2 linked regions of the Salipiger sp. CCB-MM3 genome follow. The protein of the gene in region 1 interacts with the protein of each later gene in a pairwise test. Links are inferred from orthologs where the notes say so. Each region holds a gene or a part of one and is shown on either strand. Other genes may lie near its edges.

The links.
Region 2: the proteins of ligA (region 1) and leuS interact in binary tests that used the Escherichia coli proteins (3 or more experiments, as listed by UniProt). The link is inferred for Salipiger sp. CCB-MM3 from one-to-one orthologs.

Annotation. Positions count from the first base shown.
Region 1 is NZ_CP014595.1:405,392-414,426, forward strand. The notes cover bases 3,477-6,425. They hold ligA (NAD-dependent DNA ligase LigA), read right to left. Parts: upstream 6,120-6,425; coding sequence 3,834-6,119; downstream 3,477-3,833. Other genes in these bases: recG (ATP-dependent DNA helicase RecG), read right to left, coding at 3,477-3,811; ctrA (response regulator transcription factor CtrA), read right to left, coding at 6,183-6,425. Also shown: tRNA glutamyl-Q(34) synthetase GluQRS, read left to right, coding at 1-174; hisI (phosphoribosyl-AMP cyclohydrolase), read right to left, coding at 253-618; AYJ57_RS01995 (iron-sulfur cluster assembly scaffold protein), read left to right, coding at 688-1,152; AYJ57_RS25800 (hypothetical protein), read right to left, coding at 1,373-1,513; more of recG, read right to left, coding at 1,721-3,476; more of ctrA, read right to left, coding at 6,426-6,890; CtrA inhibitor SciP, read right to left, coding at 7,114-7,389; tRNA 2-thiouridine(34) synthase MnmA, read left to right, coding at 7,607-8,749; AYJ57_RS02025 (J-domain-containing protein), read left to right, coding at 8,822-9,035. UniProt on the Escherichia coli protein: DNA ligase that catalyzes the formation of phosphodiester linkages between 5'-phosphoryl and 3'-hydroxyl groups in double-stranded DNA using NAD as a coenzyme and as the energy source for the reaction.
Region 2 is NZ_CP014595.1:1,353,809-1,363,065, reverse strand. What follows is about bases 5,468-8,638. They hold leuS (leucine--tRNA ligase), read left to right. Parts: upstream 5,468-5,853; coding sequence 5,854-8,424; downstream 8,425-8,638. Other genes in these bases: lptE (LPS assembly lipoprotein LptE), read left to right, coding at 8,411-8,638; AYJ57_RS06640 (glycosyltransferase), read right to left, coding at 5,468-5,629. Outside these bases: MocR-like pyridoxine biosynthesis transcription factor PdxR, read right to left, coding at 1-121; AYJ57_RS06660 (YggS family pyridoxal phosphate-dependent enzyme), read right to left, coding at 308-961; AYJ57_RS06655 (tetratricopeptide repeat-containing sulfotransferase family protein), read right to left, coding at 952-2,418; AYJ57_RS06650 (porin), read right to left, coding at 2,528-3,508; AYJ57_RS06645 (DUF3576 domain-containing protein), read left to right, coding at 3,789-4,286; more of AYJ57_RS06640, read right to left, coding at 4,370-5,467; more of lptE, read left to right, coding at 8,639-8,908; holA (DNA polymerase III subunit delta), read left to right, coding at 8,905-9,257.

The sequences.
Region 1 (9,035 bases):
GTGCTGCAGCGCCTGCTCGGGCTGGTGACGCCGGTCTATCACCACCACGATTTGATCCGCGACGCGCAGGGCAAACGGCTGGCAAAGCGCGATGACGCGCGGGCCATCGCCACCTACCGCGACAGCGGCGCAACGCCAGAGGACATCATGCGCATGGTGGGGCTGGAGCGCTAAGCGGCTCCGCAGCTGTGGCGTTTGAGGGGCTCCGCAGCTGTGACGTGTCAGGGGCTCCGCCCCTCGGCGCGGCGCGTCTCAGCCTTCGCGCACCGGGGTCATGATCTCCACTTCCTCGCCGCCGCGCAGCGCGGTGTAAAAGCAGCTGCGGCGGTTGGTGTGGCACGCAGGCCCGGTCTGATCGACCACGGCGAGCAGGCAGTCGCGGTCGCAATCCACGCGCAGTTCGACCAGCTTTTGAACGTGGCCCGAGCTTTCGCCCTTCACCCAGAAGCTCTGCCGCGAGCGCGACCAATAGGTGACGCGGCCCGTGGCCAGCGTGCGCGCCACCGCGTCGGCGTTCATCCAGGCCATCATCAGCACCTCGCCGGTGCCCTCCTGCTGTGCGATGCAGGGGATCAGACCGTTTGCGTCATAGACCAAAGTCGCAGGATCGAAGCTCATGGTGAAATTCCTTTTTGCAGCCGCCGGGCGCGCACCCTATCTATGGGGGGCGAGCCGAAAGGGAAACCCATGTCCGCAGACACTTCCGCAGAAACCGACCTGATCAAGCTTTACTCCACGCGCATCCTTGCGCTGGCGGCGGATATCCCGCGGACCGAGCGGCTGTCGCATCCCGACGCCACGGTGAAGAAGCGCTCGCCGCTCTGCGGCTCGACAGTGACGGTGGATCTTTCGCTGCAGGAGGGCAAGGTCAGCGACTACGGGCAGGACGTGAAGGCCTGCGCCTTGGGTCAGGCGGCGGCTTCGGTGGTCGGCGAGGCGATCATCGGCTGCACACCCGCCGAATTGGCCACGGCGCGCGACGCGCTGCGCGCCATGCTCAAGGAAGACGGCCCCACTCCTCCTGCGCCCTTTGATGGGCTGGAGGTGCTGCGCCCGGCCAGCGCCTATAAGAACCGCCATGCCTCGATCATGCTGGCGCTCGACGCCGCGACCGAGGCCGCCAATGAGGTGGCGGCGAAACAGCGCGCGTGATCGCCGCGCGCTGAGACCTTCCCTTTCCCAATCGTGATAAAAAAACCGCCGCTCTCCCTGGGTGGAAGGCGGCGGCAGTGGCGTGTCTTGGTGGATCCGGAACAGACCGTGGCAGCGCGTCCGGGGATCAGGCGACCCGGATGGGGAAACAGGCGCGCGCATCGAGGGACAGGGATGCGCCGGCTGCCGGATACAAGACCGCAGGCAGAAATCTAAAACGTCAGAGCAGCGGCAGATGCAGCGCGCCCACGAGGATGACGACGAGCGACAGCGCGCCGATCATATCCCCCACCAGCGAGGGGCTGGACATCTGGGATTTGAACTGGGCGCGGGTCACTGTGGTGCGGATCATGGCAATCATCTCGGCTCTCCCTGTGAGCGTGTTCTCATCATGTTCTCTGTTGCTCTTTTGTTCTCATAGCGCCTGAGTCGTGTAAAGAACTTTTTGAGAACATTTGCGAACACTGCGGAACGCGAGGCCGGAACAGCGCCGCCGCCCGTGCGTAGATTGCCTACGCACGAGATGAATCCTCATTCAGAAACAGTGATTTAGAAGAGGCCGAAACGCTCAGCCGACCGAAATCAGCCCGATCGCCTCATCCTGCCGCATCAGCCAGAGCAGCAGCCGTGCGGCGCGCCCGCGTTCGGAGGTGAGACCCGGATCCTCGGCCAGCAGCTTGCGCGCGTCGCTCTGCGCCATGGCCATCAGCCCCGACTGCGCCTCGAGGTCGGCGACCTTGAAGCGCGGCAGGCCCGATTGCGCGGTGCCGATGAGATCGCCGGCGCCGCGCATCTGCAGATCGACCTCGGAGATGCGGAAGCCATCCTCGGTCTCGCGCAGCGTGGTGAGCCGTTTCGAGCCGCTCTCGCCCAGCGGCGGCTGGTACATGAGCAGGCAGGTCGAGGCTGCCTCGCCACGCCCGACCCGGCCGCGCAGCTGGTGCAACTGCGCCAGCCCGAAAATCTCGGCGCGTTCGATCACCATGATCGAGGCATTGGGCACGTTCACCCCGACCTCGATCACCGTGGTGGCGACCAGAACCTTGGTCTCCCCGGCGACGAAGCGCGCCATGGCGGCGTCTTTCTCGGCGGGCGGCATCTGGCCGTGCACCAGCCCCACCACACCCTCGCCCAACTGCGCGCGCAGGCGCTTGAAACGCTCTTCGGCGGCGGTGAGATCCGAGACCTCGCTTTCCTCGACCAGCGGGCAGACCCAATAGGCCTGCCGCCCCTCGGAGACCGCCTTGCGCAGATGTTCGACCACCTCGCCGATGCGCTCGGTGGAGACCAGCGCGGTCTGCACTGGTTTGCGCCCCGGCGGTTTCTCGTCGAGCACCGAGACATCCATGTCGCCATATTGCGCCAGCGCGAGGCTGCGCGGGATCGGCGTGGCGGTCATCACCAGCACGTCGGCGCCCTGCCCCTTACGGCCCAGTTCCAGCCGCTGGCGCACGCCGAAGCGGTGTTGCTCGTCGACGATGGCGAGCCGCAGGTCGCGGAACACCACGTCTTCCTGAAACACCGCATGGGTGCCGACGAGGATGTGGATATTGCCCTCGGCCAGCGCGGCGAGCTTGGCCTTGCGCTCGGCGCCCTTGTCGCGGCCGGTGAGGATTTCCACCACCACGCCCGCGCTTTCGGCCAGCGGCTGCAGCCCCTCGAGGTGCTGGCGGGCGAGGATTTCCGTCGGCGCCATCATCACGCCCTGCGCGCTGCTTTCCACCGCGATCAGCAGCGCCATGAAGGCCACCAGCGTTTTGCCCGCGCCCACGTCGCCCTGCAGCAGGCGGTTCATCCGCGTCTCATCGGCCATGTCGGTGGCGATCTCATCCATCGCGCGCAGCTGCGCGCCGGTGGGCCGATAGGGCAGCGCCGCAAGCACGCGGCGGCGCAGATGGCCATCGCCCAGGGTGGGGTGCCCCTTGCCGCGGCGGCGGTTGATCCGCGCCAGCGCCAGCGTCAGCTGATGCGCCAAAAGCTCGTCATAGGCGAGGCGCGCGCGCGCCGGGGCCGAGGGGCTGAGCGCGTCCATTCCGTCGGGCGCATGGGCGGCCTCGAGCGCGTCGTGCCAGTCGGGCCAGCCCTCGCGGTCCTTCAGCGGGCCGTCGATCCATTCGGGCATCTGCGGCGCGCGCGTCATGGCATCGCGGATGGCGCGGGCCATGAGCTTTTGCGTGACGCCAGAGGTGAGCGGGTAGACCGGCTCGAAATCGGGCAGCGTATGCGCCTCGTCGAGCGGCAGGATGTGGTCGGGGTGGACCATCTGCGCCATGCCGTCGAAGAGCTCGACCTTGCCCGAGACCAGTCGCCGCGAGCCTTCGGGCAGCACGCGGGTGAGGTAATCGGCGCGGCCATGGAAGAACACCAGCTGGAACGGCCCCTCGCCATCCTCGACCTGAATGCGGTAGGGGCGCCCCTTCACCGCAGGGGCCATGTGGCGCAGCACCTGCACCTCGACCGTCACCGTGCCGGGCAGCACCGCCTCCTGCACCGAGCCGCGCGGACGCCGGTCGATCACCGCATGCGGCAGCGTCAGCAGCAGGTCGCGCGGGGCGTGCACGTCGAGCCCCTCGAAGGCCTGCGCGGTCTTCGGGCCGACGCCGTCCAGCGTCTTGAGCTCGGCAAACAGCGGCCAGAGCGGTTCCGGGCGCTGGCTCATGCGGCGCTCCTCATGTGCACTCTCACCCCCCTATCAGCGCCAGCCATGCATCCTCATCCATGATCTCGATGCCAAGCTCGCGGGCCTTGGTTTCCTTGCTGCCAGCGCCGGGGCCAGCGACGAGAATGTCGGTCTTTTTCGACACCGAGCCCGAGACCTTGGCCCCAAGCGCCTCGGCGCGGGCCTTGGCCTCGGCGCGGGTCATCTTTTCCAGCGTGCCGGTGAACACCACGGTCTTGCCCGCGACGGGGCTGCCTTCGGTCGCCGGACGCTCGGCGTCCTGAATGTCGAGATGCGCCACCAGCCGGTCGATCGAGGCGCGCTCGGCCTCTTGGTTCATCGACGTCACCAGCGAGACCGCCACCGTGGCGCCGATACCGTCGATACCCACAAGATCGTTCCACGCGGATTTCGCCTCGGCGGGCACCTTCGGCTCTTCGGCCCAGACCGCATCCTGCGTCTCCTTGATCCGCGCGCGGCGGCCCTCGGCGGCGGCGGCCTTGCGCTCGTCTTCCACCGCGGCCTCGGCCTTGCGATAGCGCTCGGCGGCGGGCAGCGCGGCGTCCACCGCCTCGATCATCGCGGACCAGCTGAGGTAGTGCTTGGCCAGATCGCCCGCGACCACCTCGCCCACGTGGCGCATGCCGAGCGCGAAGAGCACGCGCTTCAGCTCAATCTTGCGGCGCTCGTCGATGGCATCGAAGAGGTTGCTGGCGCTCTTGTCGCCCCAGCCCTCGCGGTTCTTCAGCTGCTGCATGCCCGCGCCATAGCGTGCCTTCAGCTCGAAGATATCCGCCGGTTCCTTGACCCAGCCGTCGCGGTAGAACTGCTCGACCTGCTTGGCGCCCAGCCCGTCGATGTCGAAGGCGGCGCGCGAGACGAAATGCTTGAGCTTCTCCACCGCCTGCGCCGGGCAGATCAAACCGCCGGTACAGCGGCGCACGGCGTCACCCTCCTCGCGGATCGCCTCGGAGCCGCATTCGGGGCAGACATGTGGAAACGCGTAGGGCTGCGCATCCTCGGGGCGTTTACTGAGATCGACATCGGCCACCTTGGGGATCACGTCGCCCGCGCGATAAACCTGCACCCAGTCGCCGGTGCGGATGTCCTTGGCGTTGCCCTCGGCGTCGGGGCGGATCACCTCGCCCTTGGCGTCACGCCCGGCGATGTAATCCTCATTGTGCAGCGTCGCGTTGGACACCACGACGCCGCCCACCGTCACCGGCGTCAGCCGCGCGACCGGGCTAAGCGCGCCGGTGCGCCCCACCTGAATGTCGATCCCCTCGAGCCGGGTCCACGCCAGTTCCGCCGGGAATTTATGCGCGATCGCCCAGCGCGGCGTGGTGGACCGGAAACCCAGCCGCCCCTGCAGGGCAAGGTCGTTGACCTTGTAGACCACGCCGTCGATGTCATAGCCGAGCGTGGCGCGCTGTTCCTCGATCTGGCGGTAATGGGCGATCATCTCGTCCGGCCCGTCACACAGCTGTGTCAGCGGGTTGGTCTGAAAGCCCAGCGCCTGCAGACGTTCGATGGCGCCCATCTGCGTCTCGGCCAGCGGCTCCGACAGCTCGCCCCAGGCGTAGGCGAAGAATTTCAGCGGACGCGCGCGGGTGATCTCGGCATCAAGCTGGCGCAGCGAGCCGGCGGCGGCGTTGCGCGGGTTGGCGAAGGATTTGCCGCCGCGCGCCGCTTGCCGCTCGTTGAGGGCGGCGAAATCGGCGTGGCTCATATAAACCTCGCCGCGCACTTCGAGCACCTCGGGCAGATCCCCGGCGGCGCCGTCGAGCTGCTGCGGGATATCGTCAATGGTGCGGGCATTGGCGGTGACATTCTCGCCCTCGGTGCCATCGCCGCGCGTGGCGGCCTGCACCAGAGTGCCGTTCTCGTAGCGCAGCGAGAGCGAGAGCCCGTCGATCTTGGGCTCGGCGGTATAGGTCAGCTCGGCAAATTGCGACATGCCGAGATAGCGCCGGATGCGCCCGTCGAAATCCTTGACCTCTTCCGCCTCGAAGGCATTGCCCAGCGACATCATGCGCACCGCGTGGCGCACCTTAGAGAAGCCTTCGGCCAGCGGCGCGCCGACCTGCTCGGTGGGGCTGTCCTCGCGCTTGAGCGCGGGGAAGCGGTCTTCGATGGCGATGTTGCGCTGTTTCAGCGCGTCATATTCGGCGTCCGAGATCTCGGGCGCGTCCTCGGTGTGATAGGCGACATTCGCCTGCGACAGGCTTTCGGCGAGCCGCGCCAGTTCGTCACGCGCCTCCGCTTCCGTCAGATCGCCAACCGGTTTGTCCGCCACTTTCTGGGCCATTGCCGTATCCCTTGATCACGCCGTTCGAAGGACGTGATAGGGCGCGGGGCGAGGCGCGTCCAGTCAGCCGTTGACCGCCATGGCGCCAAGCGGCGGCTCGGGATCGCGCAGCACGTAGCCCCGGCCCCAGACTGTCTCGATGTAGTTCTCATCCCCCGTCGCTTCGGAGAGTTTCTTGCGCAGCTTGCAGATGAACACATCGATGATCTTGAGCTCGGGTTCGTCCATCCCCCCGTAGAGATGGTTGAGGAACATCTCTTTGGTGAGCGTGGTGCCTTTGCGCAGCGAGAGCAGTTCGAGCATCTGGTATTCCTTGCCGGTCAGATGCACCGGGCGTTCGGCCACGGTCACCGTCTTGGCGTCGAGGTTCACCGACACTTTGCCGGTGCGGATGATCGACTGCGAATGCCCCTTCGAGCGGCGGATGATCGCGTGGATTCGCGCCACCAACTCGTCGCGGTGGAAAGGCTTGGTCAGATAGTCGTCAGCGCCAAAGCCGAAGCCTTTGATCTTGTTCTCGGTGTCATCGGCCCCCGACAGGATCAGGATCGGCGTATTGATCCGCGCAAGGCGCAACTGCCGCAGAACCTCATGCCCGTGAATATCGGGCAAGTTCAGATCGAGCAGGATCAGATCGTAGTCATAGAGCTTTGCCAGATCGATCCCCTCTTCCCCGAGATCGGTGGCATAGACGTTCAGATTGGCATGGTTCAGCATCAGCTCGATGCTTTTCGATGTGGTTGGATCGTCTTCAACCAGAAGGATTCGCATGGCTGTCTCCGCTTCTCTTTTACCCCTGGGACCGAGCCTGTCCCAAATTAGTTAACGGTTCTTTACTGCGACCCCGTGTGTTGGTCCGCAGTCTAGGGAAGCACGGGGTCAATTCAACTTAGGAACGAAACCCAAATGGATAGTTCTCCTAACCGAACGTGCCACTCAGCTTCAAGCTGCGCGGCTCTCCTTCCCCGTGTTCCGTTAAAACGACGCAACGGCACTACTCCCGGAAGCGCTGAATGAGCGTTGCCTTGAGCGCCTCTTCCCCGTGGGAGGACACTGCCCGGAGCCATTCTTCCAGTTCCTCGCTGCTGAGCGCGTAGTACTCCATCGCCTGTGCCTGTGTGAGCAGACCATGACGCACGGCGCGCACCACGGCAGCCTTGCGGGAAGCGACCCAGCGCCGCGTTTCCTGCGGTGGAAGGTCCGCACGGGTCATGATCGAGCCGTCCGGCAAGGTCACCGCGCGGGGGCCGTCGATCTTCTTGAGGTACATCTTCGTCGTCCCTGCTCTTCCAAGTTCCGCCCTCGTGCCTTCCCTGCTTCCCCAGCCTGCTCCCCCCGTCGGCTCTGAGCCTTTGCCGCCGTCAATGCGCCCGCCCGAGCTATGGGGGTGACGCATATTGGGCTTGCGTGATTTAACGCTGTCTAAAACGCGCCCTTGTTAGTATGACGCATTTTCCTATATTCCCCCGGACTCCCGGAGATTGATGATGGCCCTCGATACCCAGACCCTGAACTCGCTTGGATTCGCGAAACCGCCCGCCGAAACGCGGGTGGTCGTTGCCATGTCCGGCGGCGTGGACAGCTCTGTCGTCGCCGCCATGCTGGCCGAAGAAGGCTATGACGTGGTTGGCGTGACGCTGCAGCTTTACGATCACGGCGCGGCGCTGGCCAAGAAGGGCGCCTGCTGCGCTGGCATCGACATCCATGATGCCCGCCGCGTGGCCGAGCAGATGGGCTTCCCGCATTACGTTCTGGACTATGAGAACATCTTCAAGGATGCGGTGATCGACGAGTTCGCCGAGAGCTATCTTGGCGGCGCCACGCCCGTGCCCTGCATCCGCTGCAACGAGCGGGTGAAGTTCAAGGACCTGCTGGAGACCGCGAAAGACCTCGACGCCGATTGCATGGCCACGGGCCACTACATCCAGCGGATGGTCGGCGGCGAAGGGCCGGAACTGCATTCGGCGGCAGATGCCAACCGCGATCAGAGCTACTTCCTCTTCTCCACCACGCCCGAGCAGCTATCGTATCTGCGCTTCCCGCTGGGGCACCTGAAGAGCAAGGCCGAGACCCGCGAGCTGGCGGCCAAATACGGGCTGTCGGTGGCCGACAAGCCCGACAGTCAGGACATCTGCTTTGTGCCCGACGGCAATTATGCCTCGGTGATCGAGAAGCTGCGCCCCGGTGCCGCCGAGCCGGGCGAGATCGTCCATGCGGACGGGCGCAAGCTGGGCACCCACAAGGGGGTGATCCACTACACCATCGGCCAGCGCCGCGGGCTTGGCATCGGTGGGCTGGAAGAGCCGCTCTATGTGGTCAAGCTCGACGTGGACAAACAGCAGGTCATCGTGGGCCCGAAAGAGATGCTGGCGACCCGCAAGGTGCCGGTGCGCGAGATCAACTGGCTTGGCGACGAGCCCTTCACCAGCCGCGACGAGTGGCACCTGAAGGTGAAGGTCCGCTCCACCCGCCCGCCGCGGGATGCGATCATCCGTCCGATCTCGGACACCGAGGCCGAGGTCGAACTGCTGACCCCCGAGGAAGGCGTGAGCCCCGGTCAGGCCTGCGTTTTCTACGCCCCCGAAAGCAGCCGCATCTATGGCGGCGGCTGGATCTGGCGCGGGTACTGATCCCCCACAGCAGCGCGCTTGCACCTTATGCCCTGAAGGCCCATTCTTTCACGCGAAAGGGTGGGCCTTTGCATGTCTTGGCTGAGCCGTCTGACCGAACGCCGGATTCTGAAATCCCTTGCCGAGGGCAAGCTGCAGGGCCTTGAAGGTGAGGGCCGTCCGCTGCCTGACCGCAGCGGCGAGGCGCATCTCGATCCCGGCGAAGCCATGGGATTTCGCATCATGGCCGAGGCCGGTGCGCTGCCCGAGGAGATCACCCTGAAAAAGCAGGTCGCTCTGCAGCGTC
Region 2 (9,257 bases), 950 kb from region 1 along the record:
GCTTTTCGCCGCGCCGGAAGCGGCCTGAAAGCACGCCCTCGGCCACCATCTGCTGAATGCGTGCCTGCAGCGTGCCCTGCCCGTCGGGGCGCAGGAAGAAGGTCTCGACTGGGATTGCCATGGCGACATCTCCTCTGGCTGCGCCGGGGCGGAAAGGCGGCAGGGGGGGCGCTGCCCCCCTCGGCGCGAGGCGCCTCACCCCCCGGGATATTTTCGCCAAGAGGAAGACGCCTTGCTTCCTCTTGGTTCAAATATCCCCGACGGAGGCAGGCCGTCCACCGGAGCCATGGCGGCGCCGGGCAGGGGCTCAGCTGTAGTCGCGTTCGCCGAAGATCGCCGAGCCTACGCGCACATGGGTAGCGCCAAGTGCGATCGCCTGCTCGAAATCCGAGCTCATGCCCATCGACAGCCCGTCGAGCCCGTTGCGTTCGGCGATCTTGGCCAGAAGGGCGAAATGCAGGCTCGGCGTCTCATCGACCGGGGGGATGCACATCAGCCCCTTCAGCGGCAGATCGAGATCGCGCACCTCTTTGATGAAGGCGTCGGCCTCGGCGGGCAGGATGCCGGCCTTTTGCTCTTCCTCGCCGGTGTTCACCTGCACGAAGAGATCGGGACAGCTGCCCAGTTCCTGCGCGAGCCGCGCCAGCGTGGTGGCGAGCTTGGGCCGGTCCAGCGAGTGGATCGCCGAGAAAAGCTGCATCGCCTGCCGCGCCTTGTTGCTCTGCAGCGGGCCGATGAGATGCACCTTGGCGTCCGGAAAACGCTCTTGGAAGGCGGGCCATTTGCCTGCGGCTTCCTGCACTTTGTTCTCGCCGAAGAGCCGGTGGCCCTCTTCCAGCACCGCCTCGACGCGCGCGTTCGGTTGCACCTTGCTGACCGCGATCAGCTGCGCCGAGCCGGGGGCTCTGCCTGCGTCGCGCTCGGCTTTGGCGATGCGGGTCTTGATGTCGTTCAGTCCCATGGTTCCTCTCCCCAGGCCTCGATGAAAGGCGCCAGTTCGGTTTCGTATTTCTTCCACGCCTGCGCCGAGCCGCGATAGATCGGCTGCCGCGCCTGGCTGACGCTGAGCGTTTTCACCTGTCCGGACGCCTCATGCGACGACAGGCAGGCCTCATCCCATTGCAGACCCGCAGCCGTCACCAGCGCGCGGGTGTGCGGCTCGGGATCGGCGACCAGATCTTCATAGCGAATCTCGTGGATGCGCCCGGACAGCGCGTCTTTCCAATGGGCGACATTGGCGCGGAAGCGTTGGATCGCGGTGGCGATCAGCGGCAGGTCATTGGCGTAGCGGTGGCTGCCGGTGGCGAAATGGTTCTTGTAGATCGACAGGGCGATGTCGCGGGGATCGCGCTGCACCACCACGATGCGCGCGCCGGGCAGCGCGTGGTCGAGCAGCCCGAAGATCAGGTGGCACAGGATCGACTTGTCGGTGATCACGCCGCTCCGGCGGCCGCTGTCGCGCGCGGCGAGGCGCAGGTATTGCTCGGCAAAGGCGGCAACGCGGGCGGGGGGCTCGTCGGCGAGGCGGCGCATCTGCTCGCCGGCACCGAAATGCCCATAGGCCAGCTTCAGCGCGTGGCCAAGCTCGCCGCCCGCCGTCACCTCGGGATGGGCGCCGAGAATGCGCTCGACCAGCGTCGTGCCCGAGCGCGGCATGCCGGTGACGAAGACCGGGCGCAGGTCCGGCTCGGCGGGCGCGCCGGGCGCGAGCCCCTCCTGCGCGGCGCGCACGGCGGCGAACTCGCGGGCCTGCGCGGCGCTGTCGAAGGGCGCGGCCTTGGCCTGCAGCGCGTTGGCGCGGCGCAGGTAGCCAAAGACCTTGGCGGTCTGGCCGGTCTCTTCCATCGCCTTGGCCAGCGCAAAGCCCAGATGCATCCGCTGCGCGTCCGGCAAATCGCTGCGGGCCCAGAGCTTTTCCATGGCCCGCAGCAGCGGATCGCCCTGGTTCAGTTTCTTGCTGGCAAGGAAGATCCGGTAAAGCTCGGCGGCATTGGGGTGGCGCTTGATCAACGCGCGAAAGATCGTCTCGGCCTCGTCGAACCGCCCCAGGAGCTGCAGGTAGTGGGCCTTGTCCGCGCGCGGCTTGATCGCCTTGGGGTCAGCCGCGATCTGCCGGTCATAGGCTGCGAGGGCCTGCTCGGGGCGGCCGAGGGCGCGGTAGCGCTCGACCGCAAGGGCGGTGACCTGAGGCTGATCGGGCGCAAGCTCGACGGCTCGGTCGAGATGGGTGAGACAGGCGTCGCGGTCGCCCTGCTGATAGCAGATTTGAGCCAGTTGGAAGGCGAGATCGCCGCGGCGCGGTTCCAAGGCCAGCACCTGTTCCAGCGCTGCGCGGGCCTCGCCGAATTTGCCTTTGGCAAGGGCGGGGCGGACCGAGTTCAGCAGGCTGGCCGTACGCGCGGCCGAGAGTGGCAGCATGGGGATGTCTCGTCTTCAGATGCGCTGCGCCCGTTCTGCCCGGTGCAGGCGCAAAAGAAAAGAGCGGGCCGAAGCCCGCTCTTCCCTATCAGACTAATCTCAGGAGAGATTAGAAGGACATTGCCAGGCCGAGCGACCAGGTGTCGTCGTCCGAGCCGTCGGTGAATTCGCTGTAGCCGTAGCCGAGCTGTGCAACGAGACCGCCGCCCAGATCGTAGTTGGCTGCCAGGCCGTAGCCTTCTGCTTCGCCAGCGTCGTCCCAGTCGTACTTGCCGTAGTTCACGCCGATCGAGAAGGCGTTCATCGAGTAGCCGAAGCCGAGGCCCCAGTGCTCGCCATCGTCAACGAAGCCGTCTTCGCCGTCGATGTCGCTGTAGGTCGCGCCAACTTCAAAGCCGCCTGCGAAGCCTGCGGTGACGCCGAGGCCCCACACTTCGGCCCACTCGTCGAGCTTCAGGTAGCCGAGGCCTGCGGAGAGGTCGACACCCGACAGTTCTGCCGAGTAGCCAACGCCTGCCGACCACAGGGTCTCGCCGGAGTCTGCGCGGCCAACGTCTTCCGGCTTCGAGCCGTCTGCGATCTGCTCAGCCGACACCGAGAAGGTGAACGCGTCGTAAGCGTAGTCGAAACGAGCGATCTGACCGTCGGAGCCGTTCACGCCGCCGTCGAACTCTGCGCCGTCGTTGAAACCAGCGTGGATGGTTTCGTCGTCAGCCAGCGAGCCTGCGCCGCCGAGGTTCATCTCGGGAACGGTTTTGTCGTATGCCGAGTCGGTGTCGCCCATGGTCAGGGTTGCGCCGCCGTAGGACACGAACAGAGCTTCACCGCCCTGATCCCACGGGTCCGAGAAGGGGTTGTCGGCTTCGTCGAGGTCGATGTTCGCACCGAAGACCAGGCCGTTGTCGGCTTCGCCGGACATGGTGAAGGTCAGGTCGATGTCGGTGAAGAACTGAGCTTCGTCGTTCGCCTGGTCGGTGGTCTCACCCGGGTTGTAGATACCCATCTCGGCGTAGCCCGAGATCGTGACTTCTGCCGCGGCGACGCCTGCGGTTGCAACCAGCGCGGTGGAAGCAAACAGAATCTTTTTCATTGTTTCCCTCATGTGTTCTAAGGCACGTACCAATCCGGGTAGCCCGGCCTTGATGGGAGCTTCTATGCGCTTTGGCTGGCCGACCTGGCAACCCGCAGGTGCGGGCAGGGCCCCATCAAGCAAATCAGTGATGCGCAATTGCCACAAAAATATCACGGACCTTTCAAGGCGCTGCCGGTGCCGGAGCGGGCTTTGGCGGGCCCGGGATTGACCGCTTGTGATACGCGGTGCCGACGAGTATGCAGGGGCAACCAACCGGACGGTCAGGAGCTTTGGTTTCATGGAATATAAGCGGTTTGCGAAGGGGCTTTCGCTGGCAGCGGTGGTGCTCGGGCTGACGGCCTGCAGCCAGCAGACATCCACGCAGACGGTACAGACCCGCTCGGCAGATGAGATCATGGAGGCGGATGTCTACAACGGGCGCGGCGCGCCTGAGTCGACCGTTTGGGACATTTTTAAGTCCAAGCCCGATGCGGGCCGAGTCGGCGCGGTGAACAAATACATCTGGAACGCCTCGCTCGAAGTTCTGGACTTCCTGCCGGTCGAATCTGTCGATCCTTTCACCGGGGTGATCACCACCGGTTACGGCACCCCGCCGGGCGGCGGCACCGCCTATCGCGCGACGATCCTCGTCTCGGACCCGGCGCTGGACGCGCGGTCGCTCAATGTCGCGCTGATGACCCGCTCGGGTCCGGCCAGCGCTTCTACGGTGCATGCGGTCGAAGATGCGATCCTGACCCGCGCACGGCAAATCCGCGCGGTCGACAGCCGCATCTGAGGCAGCCCTTCAGCAGATTACGAAGGCCCGGAGAACGCTCTGGGCCTTTTCTTTTGCATAGGGCTGATCGTGGGCGGGGTGCCTCAGTCCCGCGGCGGGCGCGGCTGCATCTCTCCCAGCCGGGTCACCCAGTCGACGTGGCGCGGCAGGCAATGGCTGCGCAGATCGTAATGGGCGCGGACATGGGCGCGGGCCGCGGCGCCAAGGCGGGCGCGGGTCTCGGGATCGTCGAGCAGCGTACAGAGCCGCTCGACCAGCGCGTCGCGGTCGAAGAAATCCACCATCCAGCCGGTTTCCCCCTCGGTCAGCGCCTCGCGCACCGGCGCGGTGTCGCTGGCGAGGATGGCGCAGCCGGCGCTCATCGCTTCAAGCAGCGACCAGCTCAGCACGAAGGGGTAGGTCAGATAGACGTGCACCCGGCTCACCTGCATCATCGCAAGGAAGCGGTCGTAGGGCACCCTGCCAAGGAAGTGCACCCGCGCCCAATCGGCATCGGGGATCTGGCCGCGCACCTCGTCGATGTAGATCTGCTTCCAGCTCTTCCCGCCCGGGGCCTTGGCACCATAGCTCACCTCGTCGCCGCCGATCAGCGTGACATGGGCATTCGGGCGGAGGCGCAGGATCTCGGGTAGGGCGCGCATGAAGACGTGATAGCCGCGATAGGGCTCTAGGTTGCGGTTGATGAAGGTGATCACCTCATCGTCGCGGGTCAGCACGGTGCCGCCCTCGAGATCCAGCCGCGCATCGGGATTGGGCACCACCAGATCGGTGTCGATGCCATCGTGGGCGACGGTCAGCCTATCCTGCCAGCGCTCGGGGAAGGTGCCCGCCTGAAAGCCCGTGGGGCTGATGCCCGCGTCCATGACCTCCTCGTGCATCCGGTTGTTGAGGTTCTTCATGCGGATGCGCTGCGCTTCACTCAGCGAGGCGGGTTTGCTGAACTCGCGGTCGAAGTCGATGAACTCCGGCGTGGTCAGATGGTAAAGCTCGCAATAGAGCCCCAGCCGCGCCTTGGGCCAGACATCCTTCAGAAACAGGCTCTCGCCCCAGCCGTGGTGGGCCAGAATCACATCCGGCTCATAGCCGCTCTGCCGCAGCTGCTGCGCCGCGTTGCAGCAGCTGACGCCGCGCAGCACCTTGGTTTCGAAATCGGTGAGATAGGGGTGGATGCCGCGGGTGCTGCTGCCGCGGATCTCATAGGGGATCACTTTGACGCCATTCCAGACCGTCGGCTTTTTGACCTTCGGGGTCAGCGCGGTGACCTCATGGCCGAGGCGGACCAATTCCGGGGCGAGGTGCTTGTATTGGCCGGGGAAATTCTGGTGAATGCAAAGTATTTTCATGGTCGTCGGTCATCGGTCCCTAAACGGGTGGCACTTTTCCACGCGGCGAAACGCGAACCAACGTGAAACGCCGCTTATGGGTCTTTTGACGCCAAGAGGTTGCTGAAATGTCGCCGTCAGCCGCTGCCAGCCGGGAGAGGGCACTGGACGCCCGCCGGGGCCTGCCCTATCACCCGGCAAGACCCATCCGCACCGACCCCATCCGCTCTGAGGGACAACAGATTATGTCGCGCTACGACCCCGCCACGATCGAGCCGAAATGGCAGGCCGCCTGGGAAGAGGCCCTGACCTTCAAGGCCACCCGCTCGGCCGACAAGCCGAAATACTACGTGCTGGAAATGTTCCCCTACCCCTCGGGGCGCATCCACATCGGCCACGTCCGCAACTACACGATGGGTGACGTGATCGCCCGCTACAAAAAGCAGAACGGCTTCAACGTGCTGCACCCGATGGGCTTTGACGCCTTCGGCATGCCCGCCGAGAACGCCGCGATGGCTTCGGGCGGTCACCCCAAGGACTGGACCTATTCCAACATCGACACGATGGTGGAGCAGATGAAGCCGCTGGGCTTTGGCCTCGACTGGTCGCGCATGTTCGCCACCTGCGATCCGGAATACTACGGCCAGCAGCAGGCGCTGTTCCTCGACATGCTCGATAAGGGGCTCGTCTACCGCAAGAACGCCGTGGTGAACTGGGATCCGGTCGACATGACCGTGCTCGCCAACGAGCAGGTCGAGAACGGTCGCGGCTGGCGCTCGGGCGCGCTCGTGGAGCGCAAGGAACTCACCCAGTGGTTCTTCAAGATCTCGGACTTCTCGGGCGAGCTGCTCGACGCGCTCGACACGCTCGATGACTGGCCCGCCAAGGTGAAGCTGATGCAGGCGAACTGGATTGGCCGCTCGCGCGGTCTGCAGTTCTCCTTCGACACGCTCAATGCCCCCGAGGGCTTCGACAAGATCGAGTGCTACACCACCCGGCCCGACACGCTGCACGGCGCGTCCTTCGTCGGCATCTCGCCGGACCATCCGCTCGCCAAGGAGCTGGAGCAGGGCAACCCCGAGCTTGCCGCTTTCGTCGCCGAGTGCCGCCGCATGGGCACCTCGGAAGAAGAGCTGGAGAAGGCCGAGAAGCGTGGCTTCGACACCGGCATCAAGGTGCGTCACCCGTTCGACGACAGCTGGGAACTGCCGGTCTATATCGCCAACTTCATCCTCATGGATTACGGCACCGGCGCGATCTTCGGCTGCCCGGGCCACGACCAGCGCGACCACGACTTCTGCAGCAAATACGACCTGCCGATCGTCGAAACCTTCGTGCCGCTCGAGGGTGAGATCGACATCCAAGCAGAGCCCTTCGTTCCCGCCAAGACCGAGAAGGTGCGCTACACCCGTCTCGTCGCCGGGGAAGAGGTGCAGACCGGCGAAGAGGCCGTCAACGCCGCCGTCGACTTCTGCGCGTCGAAAGGCATCGGCGAAGGCGTGACCAAATACCGCCTGCGCGACTGGGGCCTGTCGCGCCAGCGCTACTGGGGCGCGCCGATTCCCGTGGTTCATTGCGAGGCTTGCGGCGTGGTGCCCGAGAAGAAGGAAAACCTTCCGATCGCGCTGCCCTACGACGAAGACGGCACGCCGATCGACTTCTCGGTGCCGGGCAACCCGCTCGACCGTCACCCCTCGTGGCGTAACTGTTCCTGCCCGTCCTGTGGTGCCCCGGCGCGGCGCGAGACCGACACGATGGACACCTTCGTCGATTCGAGCTGGTACTTCGCCCGCTTCACCTCGCCGCGCGCCGAGACGCCCATCGACATGGCCGAGGCCGAGTATTGGATGAACGTCGATCAATATATCGGCGGCATCGAGCACGCGATCCTGCACCTGCTCTATTCGCGCTTCTTCGCCCGCGCGATGCACATCACCGGCCACCTGCCCGAAAAGAGCAAGGAGCCGTTCAACGCGCTCTTCACCCAAGGCATGGTGACCCACGCGATCTATCAGACGCGCAACGCCGAAGGCCGCCCGGTCTACCACTACCCCGAGGCGGTGGAACTGAAGGACGGCAAGGGCTTCCTTGCGGACGGCACCGAGGTCGAGATCATCCCCTCGGCCAAAATGTCCAAGTCCAAGAACAACGTGGTCGACCCGGTCGCGATCATCGGCCAGTACGGCGCCGATACCGCGCGCTGGTTCGTGCTGTCGGACAGCCCGCCCGAGCGTGACGTGGAATGGACCGCTTCGGGGGCCGAGGCCGCGTCCAAACACCTCGCACGGGTCTACCGCATCGCCGCAGAGATCGCCGAGTCGGACGCGCCCGAGAGCGCAGAAGACAAAGCCCTGCTGCGCGAGATGCACAAGGCGATCCACGATGTGACCATGGGCGTCGAAAGCTTCGGCTTCAACGCGGCCATCGCCAAGCTCTATGCCTTCACCGGCGTGCTGGGCAAATCCAAGGCAGGCGGCGCGGCCAAGCGCGAAGCGGCCAAGGTTCTGGCCCAGCTGATGTCGCCGATGACCCCGCACCTGTCCGAGGAAGTCTGGCAGCTGCTCGGCGGCGAAGGGCTGATCGCCACCGCGCCTTGGCCCAAGGCCGACGAGGCGATGCTGGTCGAAGACAGCGTGACCCTGCCGATTCAGGTCAACGGCAAGCGCCGCGGAGAACTGACCGTTCCCAAGGACATGCCCAAGGAAGAGATTGAAAAACTCGTCCTCGCACATGATGCTGTGGTGCGGACCCTCGAAGGGGCCGCGCCGAAGAAACTCATCGTGGTGCCGGGCCGGATCGTCAATGTGGTCGCCTAATCGTCGAACCTTTCTCGCAGCCTGCGGCGCGCTTGCGCTCGCGGGCTGCGGATTCACCCCGGTTTACGGGCCGCAGGGGGGCGGGCAGGCGCTGCTCGGCCAGATCGCGCTGAGCGATCCGGACAGCCCCAACGCCTATCTCTTCAACCGCCGGATCGAGGAGCGGCTGGGCCGCGCGCCAAGCGGCGCGCCCTATCAGCTCGAGACGACGATCCGCACCGAAAGCGCCGGGCAGGGCTCGCTCGCTGACGGCAACACCACCCGCATCCGTCTGGTCGGCGACGCCAGCTTCAAACTGCGCGACACGGCCAGCGCCGAGACGCTGACCGAAGGCTCCACCTCGTCCTTCACCGGCTATTCCACCACCGGCTCGACCGCGGCCACGCAGGCCTCGGAGCGCGACGCCGAAGAGCGGCTGATGATCATGCTCGCCGACCGGGTGATCGACCGGTTGATGCTGGTCGCTGCAGACCTGCCGCAATGAAGCTTTCCGGGCGCGACGCACAGGCCTTCTTCCGCAAGCCGGATCCCACGCGGTCCGGCGTGCTGCTGTTCGGCGAGGACGCCATGCGCGTTGCCCATCGCCGGCAGGAGGTGATCGCCGCTCTGGTCGGTCCCGAGGCCGAGGCGGAAATGCGGCTCACGCGGATGTCGGGCGGTGATCTGCGCAAGGATCCCGCGATGCTGCTCGACGCGGTAAAGGCGCAGGGGTTCTTCCCCGGCCCGCGCGTGGTGTTCGTGGAAGAGGCGACCGACGGGCTGGCCAAAATCATGGGCGCGGCGCTCACCGACTGGCGCCCCGGCGACGCGCAGATCATCGTCACCGCGGGCCA